Regions from separate parts of the Nonomuraea sp. NPDC050202 genome, predicted to be linked through region 2. Evidence: riboswitches for the same ligand, from Rfam matches in the RefSeq annotation. Region 2 holds a riboswitch; the other holds the start of a gene.
What was found. Region 2 has a riboswitch for cyclic di-AMP ahead of AB0I79_RS04205 (CHAP domain-containing protein). Riboswitches for the same ligand answer to the same signal wherever they lie in the genome.
Positions count from the first base shown of each region.

Region 1: linked by a shared signal. The riboswitch ahead of AB0I79_RS26260 (hypothetical protein) and the one ahead of AB0I79_RS04205 (CHAP domain-containing protein) in region 2 are both predicted to bind cyclic di-AMP.

Region 1 is NZ_JBFALF010000010.1:12,463-26,947, reverse strand. It holds gene AB0I79_RS26285 (ABC transporter permease) at 1-93, shown strand, start outside; gene AB0I79_RS26280 (S41 family peptidase) at 90-1,508, shown strand; gene AB0I79_RS26275 (alpha/beta hydrolase) at 1,515-2,663, shown strand; gene AB0I79_RS26270 (sensor histidine kinase) at 2,923-4,191, shown strand; gene AB0I79_RS26265 (response regulator transcription factor) at 4,188-4,853, shown strand; gene AB0I79_RS26260 (hypothetical protein) at 4,866-5,822, opposite strand; cyclic di-AMP (ydaO/yuaA leader) riboswitch at 5,829-5,973, opposite strand; gene galT (galactose-1-phosphate uridylyltransferase) at 6,042-7,118, opposite strand; gene AB0I79_RS26250 (DeoR/GlpR family DNA-binding transcription regulator) at 7,115-7,894, opposite strand; partial or broken gene AB0I79_RS26245 (TrpB-like pyridoxal phosphate-dependent enzyme) at 8,162-9,478, opposite strand; gene AB0I79_RS26240 (uridine kinase) at 9,497-10,123, opposite strand; gene AB0I79_RS26235 (DUF5946 family protein) at 10,192-10,668, shown strand; tRNA gene AB0I79_RS26230 (tRNA-Gly) at 10,687-10,760, opposite strand; tRNA gene AB0I79_RS26225 (tRNA-Pro) at 10,850-10,926, shown strand; partial or broken gene AB0I79_RS26220 (replication initiator) at 11,057-12,436, opposite strand; gene AB0I79_RS26215 (HNH endonuclease signature motif containing protein) at 12,454-12,864, opposite strand; gene AB0I79_RS26210 (GntR family transcriptional regulator) at 13,411-14,193, shown strand.
Region 2 is NZ_JBFALF010000001.1:852,147-866,631, reverse strand. It holds gene AB0I79_RS04215 (aldo/keto reductase) at 1-451, shown strand, start outside; gene AB0I79_RS04210 (Gfo/Idh/MocA family oxidoreductase) at 538-1,491, shown strand; cyclic di-AMP (ydaO/yuaA leader) riboswitch at 1,609-1,745, shown strand; gene AB0I79_RS04205 (CHAP domain-containing protein) at 1,758-2,468, shown strand; gene AB0I79_RS04200 (hypothetical protein) at 2,628-3,233, shown strand; gene AB0I79_RS04195 (alpha/beta hydrolase) at 3,242-4,135, opposite strand; gene AB0I79_RS04190 (CGNR zinc finger domain-containing protein) at 4,221-4,778, shown strand; gene AB0I79_RS04185 (ABC transporter ATP-binding protein) at 4,860-6,776, opposite strand; gene AB0I79_RS04180 (ABC transporter ATP-binding protein) at 6,773-8,458, opposite strand; gene AB0I79_RS04175 (hypothetical protein) at 8,634-8,858, shown strand; gene AB0I79_RS04170 (hypothetical protein) at 9,096-9,587, opposite strand; gene AB0I79_RS04165 (response regulator transcription factor) at 9,746-10,378, shown strand; gene AB0I79_RS04160 (hypothetical protein) at 10,430-10,963, opposite strand; gene AB0I79_RS04155 (hypothetical protein) at 10,973-14,485, opposite strand, start outside.

The sequences.
Region 1 (14,485 bases), on a different contig from region 2:
CCGCTGCAGTGGATCGAGACCGGCATCTACGCCCTGCTCACCCTCGGCCTCACCTGGTCGTCCTTCTGGTGGATCAGGAGGCGCCTGTCATGACCGTCATCAGGACGGTGACAGCCGGGCTCGCCCTCCTCCTGGCGGCGGCCTGCACGGCCCCGTCGCCGCCACGCCCCCAGGCGAGCACCGCCGCCGGCACGGTCTGCGCGAGCCCCCAGGGGGCTCCCGGGGCGGAGACGGCCACCACGATCGACGTCATCGAGCAGGCCTACCTCTGCCTGCTCACCCACTACTACAGCGGCGCCACGCTCGACGCCCGCACGCTGCTCACCTCGGGATTCGCCGCCCTGACCCAGGAGCTCAACCGCAACGGCCGCGACGTGCCCGAGGCCACCATGCCGGCGCTGACCGGCGACAGGAAGGCCGACTGGGCCGCCTTCGAGGCCGTCTACAGGAAGATCGCCGACCAGGTCCCCGACCTGCGCGACAGGCTGGCGGTCGTCACCCTCGAAGCCGTCGTGGCCAGTCTCGGCGACAACCACGCCCGCTGGGCGCACGGCGCGAGGCGGCACCCCGACTACTACGACGGCGACGGCTACGGCCTGGGCCTCGAGGCGAACGTCAACGGCCCCCAGGTGGACGTCAACCCGGGCGCCGCTGTCCCGCCGCTGTTCGTCACCGCCGTGCAGGGCGGCGCGGCGCAGGCCGCAGGGGTGCGCCCGGGCGACGTCATCGAGTCGATCAACGGCTCGGCGCCCTTCATCGACGGCGAGCCCACGCCCGCGATCGCCGCCCTCTACCCCCGTTACCCGGAAGCGCGCCCGGTCCGGCTCGGGCTGCTGCGGGAGAGCACCGGCCGCCGGTGGACCGTGACGCTCAAACCGGGCCTCTACCAGCGGGACCTCGCCGCCCTGCAGGTGGTGCGGTCGAAGCTGCTGGACGACGACACCGCCTACGTACGGCTGTCCGGGTTCGCCCCCGACTCCGCGAAGCGGGCGCTCAACGCGATCGCCCGGATGCGCGAGGGCAGGACGCTCACCGGCGTCGTGCTGGACCTGCGCGGCAACGGCGGCGGCATCCCCGCGGAGGCGGTGCGGCTGGTGAGCGCGTTCGTCCACGGCAAGGTCACCGGGTACCAGTGCGCCGTGGACGGCACGTGCGAGGCCTTCCGCACCGACGACACCGTCGAGCTGCTGGGGCTGCCGCTGACCGTGCTGATCGACCGCAGTTGCGCCTCGGCGTGCGAGCACGTCAGCTCCGCGGTGAAGGACCTGCGGATCGGCCACCTGGTCGGCACCAGGACGGCCGGCGTCATCTCCGGGCCCGCGCAGCCGTACCTGCTGGCCAACAACACCGTGCTGAGCTTCCCCGCCAAGCACCACCTCGGCCCGAACCGCGAGGTGGTGGACCGGATTGGCGTGCCGCCCGACCACCACGTGTCCCCGACCCCGCGTGACGCGGCGGCGGGGCGCGACCCCGCCCTGGCCCACGCCCTGACCCTGCTGCACGAGTGAGGGAACATGAGACCGATAGCGGTGGCGCTCGCCGGGCTGGCCGTCCTCGCGGCATCCGCCTGCACCGCGCCCACCCCGCCCAGACCAGCCGCCGTGTCACCCCCGCCGTCCGGCCCCGCCACCCTGCCCGCGCCCACGGGCGATCACCCGGTCGGCACCACCGTGCTGCACCTGAAGGACACCTCCCGGCCCGACCCCTGGAACCTGGACGCCGACGCCAGGGAGCTGAAGGTCACGCTGTGGTACCCGGCGAAGCGGCGGGACGGGCAGCGGGCGCCGTACATGTCGGCCGAGGAGTCGCAGCTCCTGCTGAAGGGGGTCAGGAGCGCGGCCGTCCCGTTGGACACGCTCAGCAGGACGCGGACGAACGCCGTCGCCGGTGCCGAGCCCGCCGGGCGGGAGCTGCCGCTGGTGGTGCTCTCGCCCGGCTTCACCAAGCCGGTCAGCACGCTCACGTCCCTGGCCGAGGACCTGGCCAGCCGCGGGTACGTGGTGGCCGGCATCGACCACCCCTACGAGAGCTACGCCACGACCCTGGCCGACGGGACGGTCGCGGGCTGCCTGGCGTGCGACAGCGACGCGGACACGGGCTTCGGCACGGGCGTGGTGGGGGGCCGGGCGGCGGACGTCTCGTTCGTGCTCGACCAGCTCCCGTCGAAGTGGGACGGCTCCGCGGTGCTCGACCGCTCCAGGATCGCGATGGCGGGGCAGTCGATCGGCGGGGCCAGCGCCCTGGCGGCCATGGTGCGTGACCCCCGGATCCGCGCGGGGATCAACCTGGACGGCACCACGTACGCCCGGATCCCGAAGAGCGGGTTCTCCCGGCCGTTCCTGTTCGTGGGCGCGCCGGAGCACGTCCCCGGCGGCCGGGACCCCTCGTGGGAGCGTGACTGGAAGCTGCTGACCGGGTGGAAACGCTGGATCGTGGTGACGGGCGCGGATCACCAGTCCTTCACCGACGGCCCGCTGCTGCAGGGCTCCCTCGGCATCACGCCCGCCTACGGCGCCCTGCCCGCGCAGCGCTCCGCCGAGCTCACCCGCACGTACGTGGCGGCCTTCCTCGACCAGCACCTGAAGGGGCAGCGGCGGCCGCTCCTGGACAAGCCGTCATCGCGCTACCCCGAGGTGAGGTTCTGCCCTTCGGCGTGCGGGTGATCCCACGGGAACGTCCGCCGGCCAGGTCCCGCCTCCTGGCCGGTGCCGGCGCACGCCTTGGTCATAGCGGGCTGAACGCGTCAACCCCGAGGGGGCCGAGCCCGGAAGGACGCACGCATGCCGCCAGTGATCGAGGTTCGCAACGCAGGACCGTGGAGTGCATCGAGGGCTCAGACCTTGGCGGCGTACGCGGTGGTGTGCGCGTTCGCCGCGATCCGCTGGTTCCGCTGGGAATAGAATCCTGCCGGGAGAGGGAGCCGTGAGCAGGAAGATTCCGCAACAGCCGCCGTTCCTTCTGGTCAACGTGGTTCCGTACGCGCTGCTGGTGCTCCTCGTCGCGATCCTGGTGATCATGGCGGACGGGGTGGACGGCTCCTTGCTCGTCGACCTCGGCCTGTGCGGGCTGGCGGCCGCGTGGATGCTCGGCATGTTCACCCTGCGTCCCGGCTGGTGGGGCCGGCCACGGATCATGGGGATGTTCGTCGCGGGGCTGCTCGTGCTCACCGCGGTCCTCGTGGCCCGCCAACCCGCCTTCGGGCTCTTCACCCCTGCCGCCTACATCTACTCCTTCACGGTCCTGCGCTGGCCGTGGCGGCTGCTGGGCGTGTCCGGCGCAGCGGTCCTGGCCGGTACGGCGCAGGCGTCCGGCATCCCCAGGACGGACGCGTTCGGCGTGGCGATGCTGGTGACCATCGTCGCCTTCAACATCGTCATGATGTGCGCCTGCGCCTGGGTCCTGCGGGTCGCCGAGAGGGAGGAGGAGCGGCGCGAGCAGACCCTCGAGGAGCTGAGCCGGACGAACCGGCTGCTGGAGGCGTCGCTCGCCGAGAACGCCGGCCTGCACGCCCAGCTGCTCGCCCAGGCCAGGGAGGCGGGCGTGCTCGACGAGCGCCAGCGGATGGCCCGCGAGATCCATGACACCCTGGCGCAGGGCCTGACCGGCATCATCGCGCAGCTCCAGGCGGCCGAGCAGATGCACGAGGTCCCGGCGCCGTGGCGCCGGCCCTTCGACGCCGTCAAGAACCTGGCGAGGGAGAGCCTGGCCGAGGCGCGGCGCTCGGTCGACGCGCTGCGGCCCGAGCCGCTGCGGACCGCGCGCCTGAGCGACGCGCTCGCCGACGTCGCCGGCCGGTGGTCGAAGCTGCACGGGCTGCCCGCGCACGTCACGACGACCGGCACGGTACGGCCGATGACACCGGAGGCCGAGTTCGCGCTGCTGCGCACGGCACAGGAGGCACTGGCCAACGTGGCCAAGCACGCGCACGCGACCAGGGTCGGGGTGACCCTGTCCTACCTGGAGCACGAGGTCGCACTGGACGTACGTGACGACGGCAGGGGCTTCGATCCAGCGGGCCTCGAAGCCGGCACGGCCATGTCACGGCAGCCGTCCGGCGGCGGCTTCGGCCTGACCATCATGCGCCAGCGCGTCGAAGGACTGTCCGGTACCTTGCAGATCGAGTCCGAGCCGGGCCTGGGTACCGGGATCTCCGCCCGCGTCCCCACTCCGCCGACCGGGAGCCACGCATGATCGACCACACGGCCGAGACCCCGATCCGACTGCTGATCGCGGACGACCACCCCGTTGTCAGGGACGGGCTGAGCAGCATGTTCGCCTCCGCGCCCGGGTTCGAGGTGGTGGGCGAGGCCGCGGACGGCGCCGCGGCCGTACGGCTCGCCCAGGAGGCCGGGCCCGACGTGATCCTGATGGACCTGCGCATGCCCGGCATGGACGGGCTCACCGCGATCAAGGAGCTGACCAGGCTCGGCGTCACCGCGCGCGTGCTGGTGCTGACCACCTACGACAGCGACAGCCACGTCCTTCCGGCGATCGAGGCGGGCGCCACCGGCTACCTGCTCAAGGACTCTCCCCGGGAGGACCTGCTGCGAGGCGCGCGGGCCGCCGCCAAGGGCGACAGCGTGCTGTCCCCTTCGGTGGCGGCACGGCTGATGAACCGGGTCAGGACACCCGCGCCGCAACTGCTCAGCCAGCGTGAGCTGGAGGTGCTCGAACTCGTGGCGGCGGGGAACACCAACCGTGAGGCGGCCGCCCGGCTGTTCATCACCGAGGCCACGGTCAAGAGCCACCTGCTGAACATCTACGCCAAGCTCGGCGTGGGCGACCGCGCCGCCGCCGTCACCGAGGCGTTCAACCGGGGGCTGCTCGTCCCGCGAGCGCCCGAGCGGCCCTGACCCTTCGGCTCGCTAGTTCATCGAGATGTGCACGTGGTCGAAGTGGTTCTCGGTGACGCTGCCGCGGTCGGACATGGCGCGCCAGCCGGACCCCTGGTTGATCCGCTGCTTCCAGATCACGTACTTGATGCCCAGCCTGCCCTGGTTCTTGATCGCCCAGGCTGCGATCCGGTCGCCGAGCGCGCTGTTCACGGCCGTGGGCATCGCGCCGCCCGCGCTCATCATGAAGTCGCAGGCCCGGCCGAGCGGGTGCTCGCCGCTGGAGCCCGAGCGGAAGCAGCCCACCGCGTACGGCAGCGAGAAGTTCTTCTCCACCTGGGCCTTCATCAGCCGCGTACGGGAGGTGATGTTGTCGGTGCCCGTGGGCAGCTCGGGCGCCCAGGTGCCGTTGGCGTTGCGGCCCGTGCCGTACGGGATGAGGTCTTCGAGCTTGTCCTTGATGTCCTCGATGACGTCCTCGGCCTCGTCGCGCTGCTCGTCCACCTCGGCCGCGTCCGACTTGATCCTGGCCGTCAGCGCGGCGGCCTCCTCGCTGGCCTTCTTCTTGTCGTCGCGGGCCTTGGCCACGATCGCGACGAGCGCCTGCTGCTCGGCCGTGAGCTGTTCGAGCAGGGCGGCGCTGTCGGCGTCCGTCGGGAGCATGAAGCCCGGCAGCGAGGAGGGGTCGCCGTTCTGGTAGCGCAGGCGGGCGATGTCGGCGACCCGCTGCTCGGCGCCGGCCAGCGTCTGCTCGGCGGCGGCCAGCTTGGCGGCGGCCGTCTTGGCGGCCTCCTGGGCCTTGGCCAGCTCGACGCGCTTGAGGTTGTACTGCTCGATGAGCTTGTCGACCTTGCTGTTGAGCTGCTTGAGCTGGGTACGGAGCTCGGCTTCCGTCGGTTTGGGCGCCGCTGAGGCGGGGGCCGCCGACAGGGCGACGGCGGTGGCGGTGATGAGGCCGATGGCAAGGATCGCGGGGGACGAAGCCGCCACGTGGATGTTTCCTCTCCCTCTGCCGGCCGGGTTAGCTGACGGGTTCGGGCATGGGAGGTGCGATTCCCTACCGCCGTAGCGGATTCACCCCAGGTGCGGTTTGGGTCCCCGGCTCCCGGGCGAGGCGCCCGGGATTAGGCATGCTGCGGCCGTTACGGCCGGTGCATATGGGGATATTAGTGGTAGATCACGAGTAATGCGACCTTAACTAGAAATCCATTAGTGATCTATCTGTGATCGAATCATGCGTGCCGCCTCTTCCGGCAGCACGTCGTTCACGAAGGCGCCCATCGCGGACTCCGATCCTGCCAGGAACTTGAGCTTGTTCGGTGCCCGCCTGATGCTGAACAGCTCCAGATGCAGGTACGCCAGCTCCCTGCCCTCCCGCACCGGCGCCTGGTGCCAGGCCGCGATGTACGGCATCGTCATGTCGAACAGCCCGTCGAACGCCCGCAGCACCGAGGTGTACAGCGGCGCGAACGCCGCCCGCTCCTCCTCGGTGAGCGCCGCCAGGTCGGGCACCTGCCGGTGCGGGTAGAGGTGCACCTCGAACGGCCAGCGCGCGGCGGCCGGCACGAAGGCCGTCCACAGCTCGTTGGCGGCCACCACCCGGGTCCCCGCCTCCCGCTCGGCGGCCAGCACGTCGGCGAACAGGTTGCCCTTGGTGTAACGCCCGGCGGTGGCGAGCTGCAGCTTGGTCCTGGGCGTCACGTACGGGTAGGCGTAGATCTGGCCGTGCGGGTGGGCCAGCGTGATGCCGATCTCCTCGCCCCGGTTCTCGAAGCAGAACACCTGCTCCACGCCCTCGATCTGGGACAGCTCGGCCGTACGGTCGGCCCACGCCTCCATGACCAGCTCCACCTGGGAGTCGGAGAGCCTGGAGAAGGAGGAGGAGTGGTCGGAGGTGAAGCACACCACCTCGCACCGCCCCACGGCCGGACGGACCTCGCTCAGTCCACCCGGCTCCCCATAAGTCCCGATATTTGTGGAGAAAGAGGGGAATCGGTTCTCGAACACGACCACGTCGTAGTCGTAGGACGGGATCTCCGACGACCGCGTGTCCGACGACGGGCACAGCGGGCACTCGGCCGTGCCACCGGTCGGCAGGAACGTGCGCGTCTGCCGGTGCCCGGCGATCGCGATCCACTCCTCCGTCAGCGGGTCGTACCGCAGCTCGGAGGCCACCGGGCGGGGCTCCAGGGTCCGGCGGTCGATCGCGCTCCTGTCGGCGTCGTCACGCCGGTCGAAGTAGATCAGCTCCCGGCCGTCGGCCAGATGGGTGATGGTGCGCTTCAAGACGAGGCCTCCGCGATGATCAGTTCTCCGGCCCGTTCGGCCAGCTCGGTGCGTGCGTCCTCCGGCAGCCCCGCGTCGCTGATGACCACGTCGGCCTCGCTCAGCTCGGCGATGGTGCTGATGCCGACGGTGTTCCACTTCGTGTGGTCGGCGGGGACGACCAGCCGGGTCGCGGCCGTCACCAGCTCCCTGTCGGTCTCGGACTCCAGCAGGTTGGGCGTGGTGAACCCGGCACGCACGCTCATCCCGTGCACGCCCAGGAAGAGCGTGTCCACGTGCAGGCGGCGGATCGCGGCCACGGCCACGGGGCCCACCAGGGCGTCGGACGGCGTGCGTACGCCTCCGGTCAGCACGACCGTGCGATCGGCGCGCGGGTTGCGGTGGAAGACGTCGGCGACCGGGATCGAGTTGGTGATCACGGTCAGCTCGGGCACGCCGATCAGGTGGCGGGCCAGCGCCCACGTGGTGGTGCCCGCCGACAGCGCCACGGCCGTGCCGGGGCGGACGAGCGTGGCGGCGTGGCGCGCGATGGCCTCCTTCTCCTGCTGCTGGCGCGCGGACTTGGCGGTGAAGCCGGGCTCCTCGGTCGAGCCGGGGCCGAGCGCGGTCGCGCCGCCGTGTACCTTCTCCAGCAGCCCGCGTTCGGCCAGCACCTCGAGGTCGCGGCGGATGGTCATGTCGGAGACGCCGAGCTCGCGTACGAGGTCGGCCACCCGGACGCCGCCGTTGCTGCGCACGCGTTCGAGAATCGCCTGCTGTCGCTGCTGTGCGAGCACGCCCGCTCCTTCCAACAGATTCCACCAAATTATGACACGGGATTGTTGGGGAATGTTAGTTAACGCGGGAACGCTTGCGCTGGTCAGCGCGGCAGGAGACGGTGAGGGCTCACCGATCATCGGAGGCGAGCTTATGGCCAGGCGAGCACGCAAGGGCAGGGCACGCAAGAAGAAGAAGGCGAACCACGGCAAGCGCCCCACGGCGCGATGACCGGCGGGTGGCCGCCCGCTTCCGGCGGCCACCCGCGGCTCACCCGCCAGGGCGGCTCACGACGGCAGCTCGGTCAGCGCCTGGTCGATGCGGTCCTGCGGCAGCGTGTAGTCCTCCAGCTCGCCCGCCAGGTACCGGTCATAGGCCCCCAGATCGAAGTGACCGTGACCGCACAGCGCCGTCAGGATCACCTTCTCCTCGCCGCTCTCCTTGCAGCGCAGCGCCTCGGCGATCGTCTCGGCCAGCGCGTGCGTGGGCTCGGGCGCGGGCACGATCCCCTCGGTCCTGGCGAAGCGGACGCCGGCCTCGAAGCACTCGTTCTGGGCGCGGGTCACCGCCTCGAACAGGCCCAGCTCGTACATGTGCGACAACAGCGGCGACATGCCGTGATAGCGCAGCCCGCCGGCGTGGATCGGGTCCGGCACGAACGAGTGCCCCAGCGTGTGCATCTTGAGCAGCGGCGTGAAGCCGGCCGTGTCGCCGAAGTCGTAGGCGTACGCGCCGCGCGTGAACGACGGGCAGGCCGCCGGCTCCACGGCCCGGAACACCGTCCGGATCCGGCCCGCCAGCTTCTCCCGCAGGAAGGGGAAGGCCAGGCCGGCGAAGTTCGAGCCGCCGCCGGTGCAGCCGATCACCAGGTCCGGCATCTCAGGGAGCTGGGCGAGCGCCTCCTCGCCGATCACCGTCTGGTGCAGCAGGACGTGGTTGAGCACGGAGCCGAGGGCGTACCTGGCGTCGGGTGACGCGCCCGCCACCTCGACCGCCTCGCTGATCGCGATCCCCAGGCTGCCAGGGGAGCCAGGATCGTCCGCCAGGATCTTGCTGCCCACCCCCGTCACGGCGGAGGGGCTGGCGTGCACGGTGGCGCCGTACACCTGCATGAGGGAGCGGCGGTAGGGCTTCTGGTCGTAGGAGGCCCGCACCATCCAGATCCGGCACTCCAGGCCGAACTGGGCGCAGGCGAACGCCAGCGCCGACCCCCACTGACCCGCGCCGGTCTCGGTGGTGAGCAGCCGGACGCCCTCGCGCGCGTTGTAGTACGCCTGCGGCACCGCCGTGTTCGGCTTGTGCGACCCGGCGGGGGAGCCGCCCTCGTACTTGTAGTAGATCCTGGCCGGCGTGCCCAGCGCCCGCTCCAGCCGGTGCGCCCGGATCAGCGGCGTCGGCCGCCAGAGCCGGTAGACGTCCAGCACCTCCTGGGGGATCGGGACGTACCGCTCGCCGCTGACCTCCTGCCCGATCAGCTCCATGGGGAACAGGGGCGCCAGGTCGTCGGGGCCGACGGGCCGCCGCGTGGCGGGATGCAGCGGCGGAGGCGGCGGGGCGGGCAGATCGGGAACGATGTTGTACCAGTCGCTGGGCATCATGGCCTCAGTCTGCGCCGCCGCAGTTCACCGGACCAGCACCGCCGGCCGGTCCGGATGATCGGCGCGTACCACGACGTCGGCCGCCTCCTGGGGCCGCGCCTCCCGCTCGTACCGCTCGTAGGCGGGCAGCGTCCAGCGCTCGCCCTCCGGCGTCCGCCGCTCCAGCGCGCCGGGCGAGAGCCACACGTGCACGCTCACGTCGAACGCCAGCCCTCGCCCCAGCAGCAGCGCCCCGTCCACCAGCACCACCCCGCCCGGCGGCAGCGCGGTGTACGGCAGCCGGTAGGCCCGATCGATCCCGCTGTCCCACAACGCCGGCAGCACCTGCCCCGGCCCTCCCGGTTCCAGCGGCTCCAGCACCTCCCTGCGCAGCGCCTTGGCGTCGAGCCAGTCGTCGTAGAAGGCGTCGGGGTCGGTCCTGCCGTACTCCAGCCGCAGCGACGCGGGCCGCAGGAAGTCGCCCGCCGACACGCGCAGCACGGGCCGGCCGCGCAGCCGCAGCGGCGCCACCAGCTCGTCGGCCAGCGCCCCCGGCCGGGCGGGCGGCGCCCCGTCCACGGCCACCCGCACCCACGCGCCCTGGGGCCGGGCGGAGATCAGCTCGGCCAGCTCCTCGACGAGAGCCTCACGGGAGATCGGTCGCACACGCATCGATCACAGCTTACGAGCGCCCGAAATGCCGTCGACGGGCCCGGGGCCGCCTCGCTAGGGTGCCCGCCATGGCTCAGTGCGACTGCGGCGCGACGGCGGGACCGCTCGGCGTGTGCGCCGACTACTACAACACGATCCTGGCGGAGGAGCAGCTCGACCCCGAGATGTACAGGTGGCACGCGGTCGTCGTCTGCGTCTACCTCCTGCAGCACCCGTCGCGCGGGCACGAGAGGCACCTCGACGGCCAGTTCCGGTGGCTGCAGTTCTACCTCGACCGGGGCATCGACGCGGTGCTCCGGCTGCGGGAGCACCAGGTGGCGCGCAACAACCACCGATCGAGGGCGGGCTACGACATGGCGCCGCTGGAGCCGTACGCGCCGCTCCCCGCGGGCGGGCCGCCCGCGCGCTTCCGCACGAGCTTCTGCGAGCTGCCGTACGGCGACGGCGGCTTCGTCCTCGACGGGCACGCGGCGTACGGGGAGCGCATGCGCGCCCTGGCCGAGGCGACCGAGGAGGCCTGGAAAAGGCTAGGGCCAGGCTCTTGACCTGGCCCTTCGCCGTGCTGGAGCGGACGACGGGAATCGAACCCGCGTAGCTAGTTTGGAAGACTAGGGCTCTACCATTGAGCTACGTCCGCGCGAACCGGTCGAACTCTGGTCTAGACTTCATCCGGTCGTCAGGGCGTAAGCGTACCGGAGTCCCGGAGCGCATGCGCACTCGGCGAGACGGGGCGTGGCGCAGCTTGGCAGCGCGCTTGCTTTGGGAGCAAGAAGTCGCAGGTTCAAATCCTGTCGCCCCGACCAGCTCAGGGCCACTCACCCACATGGGGAGTGGCCCTCTGAGTGACTTACTGAGTGACTTGCCCTTGGCCGCATCGCGCAGGATCCGTCGGCGCTGTCTCTGTTGTTCGCGTTCTTCGCGTACGAGTCCCGCGATGTAGGCGTCAGCCGGATGTGGGTAACCCTGACCGGCGAAGGTCCACGAGGTGATCACCAGAGTGGAGGCGTCCACGGCTTCCCACCGGTCACCTCCGTTCTTGCGGGCTTGCTCGCGGCGAAAGGAACACCTCACCTCGCGCAGCGCCCTCATCGTGGTCGAGTACGCACGAGACTTGGTCGAGAAGTGGCCCCGGTAGCCGAGCATGTGCGCCCACTGGCGCAACCGCAAGCCCATCAGCTCCGGATGCGCTTCACCGTCGCCGAGTTGCCAGCACATATCGATCAGCCGCCGTTGATGCCCGGTCAGCGCCAAGCCGTCGACGTCGGCGCGTTCCTTGATGCGACGATCCACCGTGCCCTCGGTCGTGGCGCCCTTGGTGGCGTACTTGGCGATGTAGCCCGCCACCTTCTCCTCGGTAAGCTCCGTATCGGTCAGCTCCTGGGCGACGATCGGCGCCACGTCCACCTGCCTGCCGAAGACGAGCCGCCGTTGCCCGCTCTCGTGCTCACACTCGGGCGAGGCGATGAAAGCGCCGGCCGCCGCCGCCCGGATGGCCAACTCCAGCAGCTGCACGCTCGCCCACGCCGGAGGAGGCAGCACCGCCCCATCGGAGTCACGGCCGTCGAGTCGCACCACCGCGTGATAGTGCACGATGCCGCGCGCCTGATACTCCGCGACCTTGGCGAACGACACCCGCACTTGCTCGTTGAACGCCGATGCGGTCATGCCCGCCACTCGGGCCAGCTCGCGCCGCAGGTAGATGGTGAAGCGCCGCCACAGCTCACCCGCGCAGGCGTTCCACAGCACGTGACCGGCATAGTCGTAGCAGTCCGGGCACAATGGCTGCCCCACCAGGGGATCGTCGGCCTCATGCCGATCGGTGCACGCCAGCGTCCGGCCATGCGGGCACACTGGCGCGTCACGACGCGGACGGCACGGCATCACGCCGCTACCACGCCCGGCCGCCCGCTTACGATGGGCATGCACCGGCCCGAAACTCGGCGCGGTCAGCGTGGCCAGCACCCGCGGATGCTCCCGCACCGACGATGGCACGCCCTTGTCTCCTCCTACCAAGCCCGCCCGGATCAGATGGAAGGTGTCAGCCCGGTAGATCTCGGCGCACGACGGGCAGCGTGAGGCACGACGGTTCCCGCACGGGACCAGCAGCACCGAGCCCAGCTCCTGCCGCGTGGAGTACACCAAGCGGACCCGCCCATCCGCCAGCACGTGCCGAACATCGCCACGGACGCGAACAGGCTGGCAGCAGCCGCCCAGCCGAGCCAGCGCCCGGAACCGGCCCCGGACTCCGCCGGGGAGCACCAGCCCATCGCCCAGCGGCCCCGCGGCCGGGTCAGCCGCTGCCGGGACCGCCATTCGCGTCTTCTCGCCGTTCATCGGCACTCCCGAACCGGCGCCAATCCCAGGCTTCGTAGGAGCGCCCGCAGCAACCGCGCTCCACGTTCCCGCCATGGCTTCGGCCGTCGCCAGCCTTGGCGTAGCAGGAAGACTTGCGGAAGCTGGTCGGCCTTGGCCTGGTTACACGGGTAGCAGGCCAGCACCAGGTTGGCCAGTTTCCAGCCTGGAATCTGCGACTGCGGCACCAGGTGATCGATCGTCGCCCGCGTCCGCTCTCCGAACGCGACGCCGCAGTAGAAGCAGAACGCCCCGTCACGATTGATCAGGGCTGCCCGGATCCTCCGCCGACGCTCCGCGCACGGCCGCGTCAGCCCGCCACCAGGCTGTGCCAGGACCTTCTGGTGCCCAGCAGCCGAGGCAGGGCGCTCTAGCGTGACAACAGTCATGCGGCACCGCGCCCATGCAATTTGGCGTCCGGGACACAGGGTTGACCCGGCTGTGCGCCGCAGTGCTCGCAGGTCCGTTCCCCGATGCACTCATCAGCCAGCGCGAGACGTGCCCACTCGACATCCCACGTCGTCAACTCGCGAGCGACGTAGACCGTCCCTTCCTCCCGCAGCTGCTCTGCTTTGGCCGCCGCCTTCACGCCGCTGCCTCGTTAGCCGCTTGCGCCCTCTTCTGTTCGCGCCACACCACGAACTCGGCCCACTCCGGGTCCCAGTCGAGCGAACCCGATCCCTCCATGTACCTAGGGCCAGACGGGGCCACGGGCTCCGACGTACCAGCATTCGGCGTAATCTGAACATGCATCGCTTGAGGCTCCAAACTCTCCGATGCTCCGGCCTCAGCGGGTTGCCCCCCGCTGGGGCTCCTTCTTTTCCTGGTGATCTCCATCACTGTTAAGTGTCGTACGATGATTGTCGTAGGATGGTGGAAGGGTGTCAAGGCATCCCATGATGATTGGCGTACGACACTTGGATTAGGATGGAAGCATGTCACCTGAGAAGGACACTGGCCCCGCCCGCCGCATTGCCGACGACCTCCGCGGAGACATCAGTGCTGGACGTCTTGGGCCCGGAATCAAGCTGCCAGCCATTCGCGATCTTGCCGAGCGTTACGGCGTGAGTCGCAACACAGCAGCCAAAGCAATCGCCAACCTACGAGCCGAAGGCTTGATCACGACTCGATACGGGTCAGGCGCGTACGTTCGTGAGGAACACCCCATCCGCCGTCTCGGACCCGACCGATACGCCCGGCATCGCTGGCAGATCACCACGGTGGAGGCTTACGCAGACGAGCAGCCCACAAGTGCTGCTGCTCAGCAACAGGGACACCAGACCCAAGAAGTCGCCCGAGTGCCTGCCGATGAGCGCACGGCCGAGGCTCTAGGGGTTGAGGTCGGCACCGAGGTTTACGAGCGTGCTCGCGTCATGACACGTGATGGATCACCGACACACACGATGACCTCTTACTACAGGGTCGAAGACGTCGAGGGAACTCCACTGGTGGACCCCCGACCAGGCATTGCCGGCAACAGCGGCGGCTTCGGCATCTTGACTGAACGCGGGCTTCCTCCCGAGGAGATCACCGAGGATCTACGTGCGCGAATGCCTACAGCTGAGGAGGCTCTACTCCTGGATCTGCCTTCGGGCGAACCTGTTGTTGAACTCCACCGCATCACACGGACAGCTAGCGGCCGAGTGATCGAGTACGCTCGCGGCATTCATGCAGCATCACGGTTTGTCTGGTCTTACACCTTCCCAATTCCCGACTGAGTGATCTGTAGGCGCTACACCCTCGCGTGCCTCTGTTACAACTTCGCTTACGTCTTCAAGCCCGCCGCGGGCGGCGGGAAACCACCGCCGGAGATGAAACCAGGAGAGTAGGCGTCAGAGGCGAAGTCAGCAGCGCCACAGCAGCCCCACAACGGCTCAGCAGCTGCGGGAGTGACGACTCGGGGGAGCCTCGCTCAACCGTCCAAGACGTTCACCTCAGGAGCCGGGCAGCGCACCGCCGCGACACCAGCATCACAATCCTGGCCCTTGCGCGCCCGCTCGCGGCGGGCTG
Region 2 (14,485 bases):
CTACCGTGACGGCCGGGTCAGGGCCATCGGGGTCTCCAACTTCACGGTGGACACGCTCACCCGGCTCATGGACGAGACCGGCATCACGCCCTCCATCAACCAGATCGAGCTCCACCCGTACCTGCAGCAGCGCCAGATGCGGGCCTTCCACGAGGCCAACGGCATCCTGACCGAGGCCTGGAGCCCGCTGGGGCAGGGCAAGGGGCTGCTGTCGGACCCGGCGCTGGCGGTGCTGTCGGAGAAGTACGGCAGGACCCCCGCGCAGATCGTGCTGCGCTGGCATCTGCAGCTCGGGAACGTGGTGATCCCGAAGTCCGTCACGCCCGCGCGGATCAAGGAGAACATCGGCGTGTTCGATTTCATCCTCGACACCGAGGACATGTCGGCCATCGGCGCCCTGAACAAGGGGCAGCGGCTCGGGCCGGACCCCGACACGTTCAACATGACGTAAGTGACTGGCGTGACATTTGTGGCATCACGCCATTAATGACATATCCCCCCATAACCCTTCCTTTACCTCCCCTATAACATCTCCGCGTGCGAGATTTCACTTGGGGAATTGCGGCGACCGGCGGCATCGCGCGTACGGTCGGGGCCGCCATCGCGGCCGAGCCCGGCATGCGGGTGGCCGCCGTCGGATCGCGGAGCCTGGCCAGGGCGCAGGCCCTGGCCGCCACGCTGGAGGCCGAGTCGGCGTACGGCTCCTACGAGCAGCTGTGCGCCGACCCGGGGGTGGACGCGATCTACGTGGCGACCCCGCACGCGCAGCACCTGCAGGTCGCCGAGCTGGCCATCGCCGCAGGTAAAGCCGTGCTCTGCGAGAAGCCGCTGGCGGCCACCGTGGACGACGCGGAGAAGATGGTGCGCCTGGCGCGCGAGGCGGGCGTCTTCCTCATGGAAGCCATGTGGATGCGGTTCAACCCGCTGGTCCAGCGCATCGCGGGCGATCCCCGCTTCGGCGAGCTGCGCTCGGTGCAGGCATCGTTCGGCTTCGCGGCGCCCTACGACCCGGCCCACCGGCTGTGGGCGCCGGAGCTGGGCGGCGGGGCCCTGCTCGACCTGGGGATCTACCCGTTCGGGCTGGCCCAGCTCCTCCTGGGCATGCCCGCTGACCTGCGCATCACGGGCTCCCTGGCCCCGAGCGGGGTGGATGCGGAGGCGGCCGGCGTATTGCTCTACCCCGGCGGCAGACACGCTCTCGTGGCGACCTCATTGCTCGGGAATTACCCGAACACGGCCTGTGTTGTAGGTACTCGGATGCGGGCGGACCTCCAGGCGCCGTTCTGGGCTCCGCAGCGGATCGTTCTCACCGGGCCCTCCATGGAGCCGGAAGAGCATGTGCTCGATCCGGCGGACAACGGATACGCCGGAGAGCTTCGCGAAGTCCGCGCCGCCACGGCCGAAGGCAGGACCGAATCCTCGATCATGCCTCTTGACGAATCCCTTGCCATGCTGGGGCTTCTGGCCGACGCTCGCAGGCAGTTTGCCTAGCTGGGCTTTTATGGATTTGTAATCCTCTTGCCTCATGTATTACCTTATGGGGCATCTTGAGGCATACGCCCGGTTTGTCCGGCTATGTCAGACCATCGCACGACACATCGCAGGATCGTCCTGCGACCGCTGAATCCGCCTCAGGGCGGAACCGGGGACCCATGTCTTTGGGGCGAATCGGCACTCCGGTGCCGTAGGGCAGCTTCCACGCCCGAGCCCGTCAGCTAACCCGGTAAGCGGCATGGAAGCAAGGAGCACCTCCCTCGATGGCCAAGCACCGTATTACCGCTGTCTCGAAGAGCAACATCGCCCGCGCCGCCCTCGGCGCCACCGTCATCGCCTCGGCCCTCGGCGTCAACGCCATGACGGCCAACGCCGACACCGCCACGGGGGTCGCCGCGGCCACCGCCGCCAGGCACCCGGACACCGCCATCGCCGCCCACAAGGCCGGCGCGGCGGACGACCGTGCCGAGACCAAGATCAACGTCACTGCCGCCCAGGTCCTGGCCATGGCCAAGGCCCAGGTCGGCACCTCGGAGAACGCCGCCGGCGGCGGCACCAAGTTCCAGCAGTGGTACGCCAGCTCCCAGCGCGCCGCCGAGACCGTCGCCCGCGACGGCGGCAACCGCGCCGCGTACCTGAACGCCGCCTGGTGCTCGATGTTCGTCTCCTGGGTCGGCGAGCAGACCGGCGCCCGCCCGCAGGTCGGCTGGGACGCCTACACCGTCGCCCACGCCAAGTGGTTCGCCGCCAACAACCGCTGGGGCACCGTCGCCAAGCCCGGCGCCGTCGTGTTCTTCGCGTGGGACGGTGGCAAGAGCCTGAGCGACATCCAGCACGTCGGGTTCGTCGTGAAGGACAACCAGAACGGCACCATCTCGACGATCGAGGGCAACACCGGCAACGGCCGGGTCGAGGAGCGCATCCGTCCGAAGTCGCAGGTCGTCGGCTACGGCTACCCGCAGTACGCCTCCTGACGGAACGTTCCAGGCCGAGAGATCGCTCTTTGCCTTCCATGTGACGCGACGAGCGCGCGTCCCCACCGAGGGGACGCGCGCTCGTCGCGTTCCGGGGTTCTGTCGGACCGGCTCGCTACCTTGCCTCTTCATCCGCTTCCCTCACCCCCGGGAGCCCGCATGGGAGCCAAGACCGGCGTCATCGCCTACGCCACCAGCTTCCCCGGCGCCGAGCTCATCTGCTGCGCGCACTTCATGATCGACAATCCGTCGCGGTTCCCCGCCCACCTCGTCGAGGCGGGCAAGGGCCGCCGGCTCGTGCTGCACGCCATGCACAGCGTCGTCGACTGGGTCGCCTTCGCCGTCTGGGAGGACGGCCGCCTCGTCCGCTCGCTCAGCCTCTCCCCGGGCAACGGCGTCATCGAGGACATCGGCGAGCCGTACCCGTTCGAGCTGCCCTACTGGAACGGCGAACATCCGGTCCCGCCCACGCCCGGCCGGCCGGACGAGGGCCCGTACCCGCTGCCGTTCCACCCGCTGGAGCTGGGCGAGGACGCGCTGCGCGAGCTGCTCGGCTTCACCGTCGAAGGCTCGGTCGAGCCCGGCGACGTGGACGCGGAGGCCGTGGAACTGCTCGGCTTCACCGTCATCGACCCGGACGGGCCGACGCCGGAGGAGCGGCGCGCGGAGTTCGAGGCCGTCGTGGCACGGATGGGCGAGCCCAGGATGTTCACCTACCGGCCCGACGGTTCCGTCAGGGAGGTCAGCCTGGACGACCTGGGCTGACGGGCCGTTCAGCCACGCGAATCGGACGGCCGGCCCCACGTCCGGTCGAGGAAGGCGGCGATGAGCGGCGCGATCTCCGCCAGGTGCGTCTCCAGCGCGAAGTGCCCGGTGGGGAACAGGTGGAGCTCGGCGCCGGGCACATCCCGCAGGTAGGCGCGGGCGCCGGGCTCGGGGAAGAACGGGTCGTCGCGGCCCCACGTGATGAGCGTGGGCGGGGTGTGGGCGCGCAGCCACGCCTGCCAGATCTCGTACCGCGCCACGTTGGAGTGGTAGTCGAAGGCCAGCGCCACCTGGGCCTCCTTGCGCCCCGGCAGGTCGAGGAAGTGCTGGTCGAGCGTCCAGCCGTCCGGGGCGATCACGGCGGGGTCGGGGACGCCGGTCTCGTACTGACCGCGGGTGCCGTCCAGGGTGAGCAGGTCGCGGATCGTCCGCTCGGCGCCCGGTGTTTCGGGGCGCAGCGCGACGAAGTCGCGGGCCGCGTCGGACAGGCCCTCGCGGTAGGCGTTGCCGTTCTGGACCACGAGCCCCGCGATCCACTCCGGGTGCCGCTCGGCCAGGCGGAAGCCGACCGGCGCGCCGAAGTCGAACACGTACATCACGAAGCGTGTCAGACCGAGCCGCCGCACGAACCCTTCGGTGACGTCGGCGAGCCGGTCGAAGGTGTAGGTGAAGCCGGGCGGCGCCTGCGTGTGGCCGAAGCCGGGATAGTCCGGGGCGATCAGCCTATAGCGGGCGCCGAGGGTGTCCATGAGGCGGCGGAACTGGTGCGAGGCGGACGGGAAACCGTGCAGGAGCAGCAGCACGGGGGCGTCGGCGCGGTCGGGGTGCGACTCGCGGTAGAAGACGCGGACGCCGTCGACGTCGAGGTGGCGGTGGCTGACGCGGGCGATCGAGGCAAGCATCTCTAATTCCTTCTGGCGCAGTTGATGCATTAGGTATAGCGGGCGGGCGTCTAATGGGTCAATAGGCGGATATACCATTAGATGCATGAGTGAGCTCGGCCCGCTGACCGGGGAGCCGCTGGCTCTGGACCTGGTCAATACCCGGACGGCCGGCGGTGATCTGCTGACCACGCCCGCGGAGCTGCGGGCCTGGCTACGGCTCCAGGCCGACCGGCTCCCCCTGCCTGAGGTCCTGACCGAGGCCGACGTGGTCGCCGTGCGGCGGGTCCGCGAGCACCTCGCCCGTGCCCTCGACCGGGCCCGGCGCGGCGATGAGCCCCTGGCGGCCGATCTCGGGGCGCTCAACCGCGCCCAGCGCGCCGCGCCCGCCGTCACCGAGCTGTCCTGGAACGGCCAGGCCGTCACCGCGGCCCGCCGCCGGGTCGCCGGCTCGGCCGGGGAGCGGCTGGCGGCGTGGCTGGCCGAGGCCGCCGCCGAGCTGCTGGCCGATCCGGCCGTCACCAGGGTGCGCGAGTGCGAGGCGGACGACTGCGTGATGGTGTTCCTGCCCGCCCATCCGCGCCGCCGCTGGTGCTCGGCCGCGCGCTGCGGGAACCGGGTCCGCGTCGCCCGCCACTACCAGCGCCACAAGCCGCCCGCCTGACGACCATCCGGACGGCCGCTCTGACGCCCGCTCAGATGGCCGCTCTGGGCGGCCGCTCAGGTGGCCGCTATGGGCGGCTGCTCAGGTGGTGAACGCGTCGCGCTGGATGGTGTACAGGTCGGCGTACGGGCCGGGACGGGCGACGAGGTCGGCGTGGGTGCCCTGCTGGACGACGCGGCCGGCGTCGAGGACGACGATCAGGTCCGCCGTCCGCACCGTGGGGAAGCGGTGGGTGATCAGGAGGGTGACGGCGCCGGGGTGACGGCGGGCGGCCTCGGCGTAGCGGGCGAAGACGGCGCTCTCCGCCGGCGCGTCGAGCGAGGCCGTCGGCTCGTCCAGGACGAGGAGGAGCGGGGAGCGGCGCATCGAGGCGCGCGCCAGGGCGAGCTGCTGCCACTGCCCGCCCGACAGGCGGTGGCCGCGCTCGAAGGTGTCGCCCAGCTCGGTGGACAGGCCGTCTGGGAGGGCCGCGACCAGGCCGGTGGCGCCCGCGCGGGCCAGGGCCGCCGCCACGGCGCGCCGGTCGCCGAGGCGAGGCAGGTCGCCCACGCCGACCGTCTCGGCGGCGGTCAGCTCGAAGCGCGCCAGGTCCTGGAAGACGGCGCTGATGCGCTGCCGCCACGCCCGGGGTGTCAGGACGTGGAGGGGGACGCCGTCCGCCAGGATCTCGCCCCGGTCGGGGCGGTAGAGGGCGCACAGGAGCTTGGCCAGGGTGGTCTTGCCCGAGCCGTGCGATCCGACCAGGGCGACCGTGGCGCCCGCGGGCAGGTGCAGGTCGAGATCGTGCAGGACCTGGCGGCTGGTGCCGGGGTAGGTGAAGGACACCTGGTGCAGGGTGATGCCGCCGGTGAGCCGCTCCGGCGGGGTGTGGGGGCGCGATCGGTGATCGGCGCTCCGGCCGGGCGGGGGCTGCCTGGTGCTCTCGTGCGGGACAGACGGGCGGGCGCAGCCGCGAGGCCCGGCCAGGCCGGCGTAGTCGCGGAGCCAGGCCAGGCGGGCGGCGGCGCGCAGGCCCGCCGCGACCGAGCCGACGTGGAACGCGAGCCGCGACGCCTGCGTGACGAACTGCACGCCGACCGTGGCCACCAGCACGATGTCCCCCGCCGTGGCCGCCCCCTGCCGCGCCAGCCAGGCGGTGTGGCCGAGCGCGCCGACGTACCCGGCCAGGAACGTGGCCGAGCCGGCGAAGGTGAGCAGCCCCGCCCGGATCCCGGCCCGCGCCTGGACGGCCGACACCTCCTCCCAGCACCGGACGGCCATCCCGTCCAGGGCGGACGCGGCTGCGCTGAGGCGGACCTCCTTGGCGGGCTCCGCGCCCGTGACCGTCTCCGAAAGCTGTTGCTCCAGCCGGGTGGTCTCGGCGGTGCGTTCGGCGGCGGCGTCGAGATGGCGGGCGGCGCGGCCCCGTACGAGCAGCGACGGCAGGACGGCGCCCCCGAGCACGAGCGGCAGCAGCGGATGCACGGCGGCCATCAGCACCACGCCCAGCCCGATCTGCACCGCGTGCTCCACCACCAGGGCCAGCGCCCACACCGCGAAGTAGAGCTGCATGCTCTCCTCGCGCAGGGTCTGCAACCGGTCGAGGTAGGCCGGGCGCTCCAGGTGCTCGACCGTGGGGACGCCGGAGGTGAGCGTGAGGATCTCCTCCTGGACGGCCACGCCCATCCGCTCGGCCAGCTCCTGCATCAGGGCCAGCTCGGCCCGCCCCAGCGCGACGCCCGCCGCCACCGCGCCTCCCGCCGCCAGCGCCCACAGCGCCGCCTGGACCGGACGGCCGACGGTGGCGGTGTCGGTCAGCTCCCGCAGGAACACGCCCACCAGGCCGTGGCTGACCGCGCCCGACAGGAGGAACGCGGCCAGGACGAGCCCGGCCCGCGGGTCCGTCCGCCAGGCCAGGAGCAGCAAGGTACGCAGGGTGCCCCACGTGGTGGGGCGCCCTCCTGCGGGCTCCCGGGCCGGATCGGCGGGCCGCCGCGCGCCCTCCGGGGCGCCGGTCATCGGTCGTCCCTGGCGATCAGGTCCGCCTGGAGGCGGTACCAGCGCGCGTAGTGCCCGCCGGCGCTCATCAGCTCGATGTGGCTGCCCTGCTCGATGATCGCGCCGCCCTCCAGGACCACGATCCGGTCGGCCCGCCGGACCGTGGCGAAGCGATGCGAGATGAGCACCAGGGTGCGCCCCCGGGTGCCGTCCAGGAGCCGTTCGAAGACCTCCCGCTCGGCGCGGGCGTCCAGGTGGGCGGTGGGCTCGTCCACGATCAGGGCGCGGTGACGGCCCGCGTTCATGGCGTACACGGCCCGCGCCAGGGCCACCTTCTGCCACTGACCGCCCGACAGGTCGCGGCCGCCGGTGAAGGCGCGCGACAGCGGCGTGCCGAGACCGTCAGGAAGGACGTCCAGCAGATCGAGGGCGTCGACCGCCTCCAGCGCCGCGAGCACGTCGGCGTCCGTCCCCTCGAACGCCGGGTCCCCGAGGCGGATGTTGTCGCGCAGCGGGAGCGGGTAACGCACGAAGTCCTGGAACACCACGGCTGCCGGGCCCGTGGTGGCGGTGCCGAGCCGCGGGGTGTAGAGGCCGGTGAGCAGCTTGGCCAGGGTGGTCTTGCCGGCGCCGTTGCGGCCGACGATCGCCAGCCGCTCCCCCGGCCGCACCCGCAGGTCCAGGCCGTCCAGGACGGGACCGGCGGCGTGGGGGTAGGCGAAGGTCACGCCGGTGAGCTCGATGCCGCCGCGCTCGGGGGGCGGCGGAGCGGGCACAGGATCCAGGAGGCGGGTGACGGCGCGGAACGGCTCGGCGGCGTGGGCGATGTCGAACATCTGGTGGCCGCCCGCCCCGTACGCGAAGACCAGCAGGGCGGCCACCACGCACTGCGCCAGCGCCCCCGCCTCCAGCCACCCCTCCCCGGCCTGCCGGCCCAGCACGGCGAACGTGCCGCACGCGGCGACCGCCTGCGTCCCCAGCACCCATCCGTACCCCCGCACCACGGCCCGCCGCCCGCGTGCCTGCGGGGCGAGGTAGGCGCGCATCGCCGCCACGTAACGTCCGACGAAGAACGACTCCAGCCCGAAGACGCGGATCTCCTTGGCGGCGCCACCTGGCCCGCCCGCCACCCCGGCCAGGTAGTCGGCCCGCCGCCGGCGCCGCGCCTGATCCGGGCTGTCGACCAGCGACTCCACCCCTCCGGGACCGACCAGCATGGCCTCGATGCGCCGGTTCTGGGCCAGCGCGAGCACGAGCGCGGCACCTCCCAGCCACCACACGTGCACCGACAGGACGACCGCGCCCAGCGCCGCCGAGGCCAGCCGGCCCAGCTCGCCCGCCGCGGCCACCGCCGCCGACCCCGCCGTCCGGCCCCGGTGCCCGTGGAGCGCCAGCCGCACGTCGGCCTGCACCTGAGGGCTCTCCAGGCGCTCCAGCGGCATGGCGACCGTCGCGGCTCGGACGCGCTCCCGCAGTACCCCGTCGATGCGGCGGGCCACCGCGGCTCCGGCCGGTTCGCGCAACGCCGTGCAGAGCTCCTGCGCGAGCAGCACCCCCAGCAACCCGGCCAGCGGAGCGAGCCCGCCGCCGGAGGTCAGCAGGCCGAGCGGGACGGTGCTGAGCGGGCCCAGCACCGCCGCACCCGCCGCGAGCACCGCGAACGGCACCACCCGTCGTACCCCGGCGAGCGGCAGCAACGCCATCAATCCAATGTGACCGCATCGGCCTGCCATGCACGCGACCGTAACCCGGCTCCCCCGCACAGGTCAAACCAATGTGACCGCATCGGAAAACCTGTTCTCGGTCACGGAAGAACCCGGCCGGCGCCGCGGCCGCCCCCTGCGGGTCGTTCTCCATGGGGATGTGACCCGCCCCCGGATGCGCACCAGCCGCGTGTTCGGCATCTCCGCGGCGAACCGCCCGGCGTACCGCACCTCCTGGAAGGTGTCCGCCGGCCTGCACACCGCGTACCTCAGCACGCACGACATGGCCGGCGTGCCGCCGGCCGGCGACCCGCTCGCCGCCAGGACGGCCGTGCGCCTGTCCGACCTGACCGGACGGCCGTGCGCCTGTCCGATCCGGCCGGACGGCCGTTCATCCTGACCACCGCCGGCTGCCGGCCGCTGATCACGGGCGCGGCGCTGGCGGCCGGGAGCGCTGGACATCGCGATTGAGGCGGACGCGGTCGCCGGCCCTGGCCGTCCCGTCGCTGGAGGACTGCGCGCCGACGGCGCGCGTCTTCCTCGACGAGCCGGCCGCCTTTACATTGTAGATCTTATCCGTCGGCGCCCCGAGGCCGGGCGCCGGAGGGGCCACGGGCAGGTGGCCCGGTGCGCCCGATCACGCGCAGCCCAGCTTCCTGGCGGCGATCGCCAGCTTCTTCCCGGCCATCGGCTCGTCGTCGACGAAGAGGCTGGCCATGCCGCCCTTGCTCAGGTAACCGCCCGTCACGTACATGGAGTCGGGCACCGACTTCCTGGTCTCCCCGCCGAACTGGAACGTGTCGATGGACAGCCCGCGCTCGCGCAGCAGCGCGCGCACCTCGTTCACGTGCTTGTTGCGGTAGGGCACGCAGTGCATGGGCTCGCCGCGGGTGTCGAACGGGCCGCCCCACTTGATCTCCTCGCCGGGCTTGGCGGCGCGGCCCAGGAGAATCTCGGCGGCGCCGGTGAAGTCCTTGGCGACCTTGAGTCCGATGTGACAGGTCCGCTGCCGCCCGCAGTTGTCCCGGTCCAAGGTCTTGACCTTGTCCTCGTGGAGGTACGGCGTGTCCGGCTGCTGATAGTGCTTCGTGTAGAGCTCCTCGAAGCGCCGCCGCTCGGCTGCTCCCACGTCGTCTTCCTTCTGATCCGGAAATCTCACATGAGGGTAGATGTCCGGCTTTATCGGGATGTGACAGGCGGGGTTGACGGACGGCTTCTCCCGGGTCAGTCTCGACTTCAGACCGTACAGAATCATCGTCTTGGGGGCAGACGAGTGGAGAACGGGCATTGCATGACGAGCTGACCCGTGTCGTCGTCATGGTGGAGGGATCGCTGCTTCAGGCAGTGGCGTTCGGGGGGCTCCTGCGGGAGATCTCCTCGGATCTGCGCGTGCTCACCGTGGTGCGCCGGCTCGACGAGTACCGCCGTGCGGTGGAGGCGCGCGTTCCGGACATCGCGCTGCTCGACGTGCGTTCGCTGCACCCGATGCTGATCAAGGTCGTCCGGCGGCTGCGGGAGACGGTGCCGACGGTGAAGATCGTGCTGGTGGTGGGCGTCATCGACCCCGGCGGCGCGCGGGAGGTGATGCGGCTGGGGGTGAGCGGGCTCTTCTCCGGCGAGGCCGATCCGCGGGGCCTGTTACGCGGGCTCAAGGTGATCGGCGCCGGCGACGTCGTGATGGACGGGGTCGCCTCCGGCCTGGTCTTCCGCGAGCCCGGCGGGGCCGCGCCCGAACTGACCGCGCACGAGCTGAGGATCCTGCGGCTGGTCGCGCGGGGCATGCGCAACGACGAGATCGCCCGGCAGCTCGCGATCAGCCAGTCGACCCTGAAGCGCAACCTCAAGCCGATCCTGACCAAGCTCGACGCCACCGACAGGGCGGGCGCGCTGCTGGCGGCGGCCAAGGCCGGCCTCCTCTGACACCGGATGGGGCCGCTCCCGGCACGGCCCGTGCCGGGAGCGGCGTGCGGGTCAGCCCCGCTCCGTACCCACCTCCACCCTGGCGTGCGCCTCCCCGGGGATCGGGCGCCGCACGGTCACCTGGATGTCGTACTCGCCGACCATCGGCACCGCCACCTCGGCCGCGTACCACCCGGTCTTCCCCGGCACCTCGGTCATCGTGATCGGCCCCGTGCGGTGGGCCATCGGCATCGCGACCATGTCGGCGTACATGGCCACGCTCGCGCGCCCGATCGGGTCGTAGGTCCTGGTGCTGACCTGGGCCTCCACCCTGACCCTGAGATCACCGAGGTGGCGGGCGGCGACGTGCACGGCCGGGACGCCCGCCGGCGCGGAGGCGACCGGACTCGGGCCGGCGCCGGTGGGGGGCGGGGCGGCGGGGACCGGGTCCGTCACGGCGAACGCCAGCGCCGCGATCAGCGTGGCCACCGTCAGCCCCGAACCGGCGCCGACCAGGAAGCCGACGCGGAACGCGCGGGTGCGGGTCTGCCCCGCCGGGTCCGGCCTGGCGGGCCGGGCCCGCTTCGTCGTCTTCGTCATCGCCATCGGGCGCTCCTACTCTGCTCGCGATCGCGTGGCCGTACCGTCCGCACTCGCCGTACCGTCCGCACTCGCCGTACCATCCGCATCCGCCATGCCGTTCCCCCCGGCGGTGCCGTTGGTCCCGGCGGTGCCGTTCGCACCCGCCGTGCCGTCGGCGCCCGCCGTCCCCTCCGCCGCCCTGCCGGGTGCCGTGCCGAACGGATGGTCCGGCAGCTCGATGAGGTCCGGCTGCTTGGCGCCGAGAACGCGGAGGATGCCCCACTGCCCGCCCGTGAGGTGGCGGGCCAGCGTGCCCGAGCGGTACAGGTAGTCGCCCGGGATGCCGCCGGGACCGCCCGCGCCGCCCGTCACGGCGGGATCGAGGTGGATGTTGTAGGCGACGCCCGGGTTGAACTGGCCCTGGAAGGCCGCGATCTGCGACTGCGGATCGTCCGGGGAGCGGCGCCAGGTGTGCCCGTGCAGGGCGAAGCCCGTCGAGCGGGGGTCACCGACCACCTGCGCCACTCGCAGCCGTACCGGGTCCTTGGGGTAGGCCCGGAACAGCGGCGTCGCCGGGTCGCCGTGCACCGTGCTGGAGAAGATCTTCGCCAGATCCTGGTGGGCGGCGTACCGGTGGCTCCACGGCTCGTTGCTGTAGTTGATCGCGAACTCGCCCTGGTCCTCGGGGTCGTCGGCCTCGCGGCTCGGGGTGAGGGCCAGGTCGACGTTGTCGGGCACCGGCTGGTCGTCGGCGACGTTGCCGTTGGTGTCCTTGCGGAACAGCGACAGGTCGCTGTTCATGAGGATGACGTGCTCGCGGAAGTCCTTGCCGTTGGGGTCCACGATCACGGCGTCCACGCCGCTCTTCAGGTCGGCGCCGGTCCTCGGGTCCTTGTACGTCGATCCCTTCGGCTCGATCACCAGGCCGCCGAAGAGGCCGTGGTGGCCGTGGCCGAGCGGGTCGGCGTAGTCCTGGAGCACCCCGAGACCCGTGGCGCCGTCCTCCTCCGGCGCGTACCAGCGCAGCAGGCGCGACTGGCCTACGTCCACGAGCGTGTCCGGGGAGTTCCAGCCGACGTTGGACCCCGCGCCCTGGACGTGGTAATCGACCATGGCCGGTCGCAGGCCGACCTTCGCGCTGACCGGCATCGGTTTGAAGCCGGGCACGTTGTGCTCGTTCCTGGGCGGCTGGTCCAGGCACCCCGGCAGCGCGAACCCGCCCTGGGACGGGTCGCGGAAGCCGAGCTGGCCGGGCTCCGTCCCCTCGAAGCAGTGGGGCTGCATCTTGGCCCGGTCGAGCTGGTTCTTCAGGGTGATCTCGATGCAGTCGCCGGCGTTCGCCCGGATGACCAGCGGCTCCGGCTTCCTGGTGCCGGCCTTGACGGCCGCGACGTCCTCCTCCAGCGCGTACATCGCGCCGCGCGGGTCGTGGTCACCGGCCTTGTTGTAGGTGATGTCATGGTTGAAGGCGACCACGGTGTACCTCTTGATCGGCGCCGTGATCGTGCCGTCGGAGGCCTGCGGGCAGGGGTTGTTCTCGCCGACCGCCGGTAGCCTGGCCGCCTGCCCATCGGCCCGGACCGGCCCGGGATTGGCGCAGGGCGGCGGGTCGCTGCCGGGCAGGAGCTGGAGCCTGCCGGTGTAGGACTGGGCGCCGTTGCAGCCGCGCACCTCCAGGATCCCCCAGGTGCCAAGGAACCAGTCGTCGGCGCCGCCGTAGTTGTAGAGATAGGAGCGTACGAAGAACGGATCCATCGGGCTGGGCAGCTCGTAGCCCATGTCCAGGCGCATCTCGAAGTACTCCAGCATGCCGATGTGCTGCGCCTGCACCAGGGGGGACTGCGGGTCGTTGGGCTCGTGTCTCCACCGGAACCTGTCCAGGTTGAACCCGTGGGATTCCTCCTGCGAGAGCTGGAACAGCCGCCACTTGACCTTGTCGCCCTCGTACGCCCGGGGGATCGGGGTGTTAGGCAGGCTCTCCGCCCGGAACATGCCCGCCGGGTCGAAGGCACGCGAGCGCTCGAACGGCTCAAGACGGTAGTTGATGCCCATCACGCCCTGGTCGTCGGCGCTGGAGGGGAACTTGGCCGGGAAGATCGGCACGCCTTCCGGGGTGACGAACCGGTCGTCGTTGGGGTCGCTCGCATCGGGGGATTTGAACATCGGCACGTGGTCCTCGATGAAGAGCGAGAAGTTCCGGTAGGACTCCCCATCGGTGGGCTTGCCGTGGTAGTCGGTCGTGGGGGTGCACCGCACGTCGACGATGGTGCCGATGCTGACCTGCGCGCCCGACTCGGAGTCGTGGAACGTGCAGCCGGGCGGGTGGATGGTGGCCCCGCCGAACAGGCCGTTGTCCTGGTGCACGTTGGGGAAGAAGTGGTCGTGGAAGGAGTTCGTCGCCGTGTCGGCGTGGACGAAGTCCCTGTAGGTGTACTCCTTGTTGGGGGCGGCAGCGTCGGCGCCCTGGTCGTAGTTCCAGCCGTTGGCCGCGCCGTCGGAGGACAGCACGTCGAACTGGACCATGTGCTGGTGGATGCCGACCTCGTTGGTGATCTGACGGCGGTCGAACACCGTGCCGCCGAAATCGGCCGGCAGGTCGTTGCGCAGGTGGTAGACGACGCAGTCACCCACGTTGAGCAGTGGTGAGAAGGGCTCCGGCTTCTCGCCGTTCCTGATCGCGGTGACCTTGGCGTCCCGTTCCGCCGAGGTCGTCCCACCGACGTAGATGCGGCTCTGCGGGTTGTTCCAGTCGAGGGCGCCGCCGGTGTAGCTCTGTTTGAGCTGGATGGCCGAGACGTAGAACGTCTTGACCGGGATCGGCTTGCCGTCGGAGCGCGCGGCCGGGCACGGGTCCTGGAAGAATCCGCCGGGCACCTGACCGCGGTCGTCGGCGGCGCGGATCTCGGCCGCGGTGGGCGGGAACGCGGCGCCGGTCTTCCGCTCGGCGACCGACAGCGGCGCCTTCGGCCCCTTGAAGCCGAACTTGCCCGGGATGAAGTGCGGGAATCCCGGCTCGTCCGCCGTGGGCGCCGGCGGCGCCGGATGGTCGGCGAGCGGGATGAGCCGGGGGATCTGCGTGGTGTCGGGGTTGCGGCGGGTGCCGTCCTCGAGCTTGTCGAACGTGCGGTTCAGCCCCCACATGCCGTTGGCGAAGTGCGGATACAGGTGGCAGTGGAAGATGATGTCGCCGAAGGTCGCCGGCTTGCCGTCGTGGGCGCTGCCCGCGCCGCCCTCCATGATCAGCGAGTAGTGCGAGCCGGGGCTGACCGCCTGCACGTCCAGCGCGTTGGTGACCGCGATGTGGTGCGTGGCCTTGCTGATCTCGTCGAGGCCGCCCTCGTCCTTGGGGTCGAACGGCCACCGGTTGACGTGCTGGTGGAACGTGTGCGTCTCGAACTCGGCCGGATGGATCAGCCGGAACTGCGTCGGCTCGCCCCGGTAGCTCGGGAAGACCAGGTCGCCGCCGCCCGGATCGCCGAACGGCCAGGACGACAGGCTCGTCTCCTCGCCGATGCACTCGGCGGCGTTGAACCCCTGCGCGGCCCG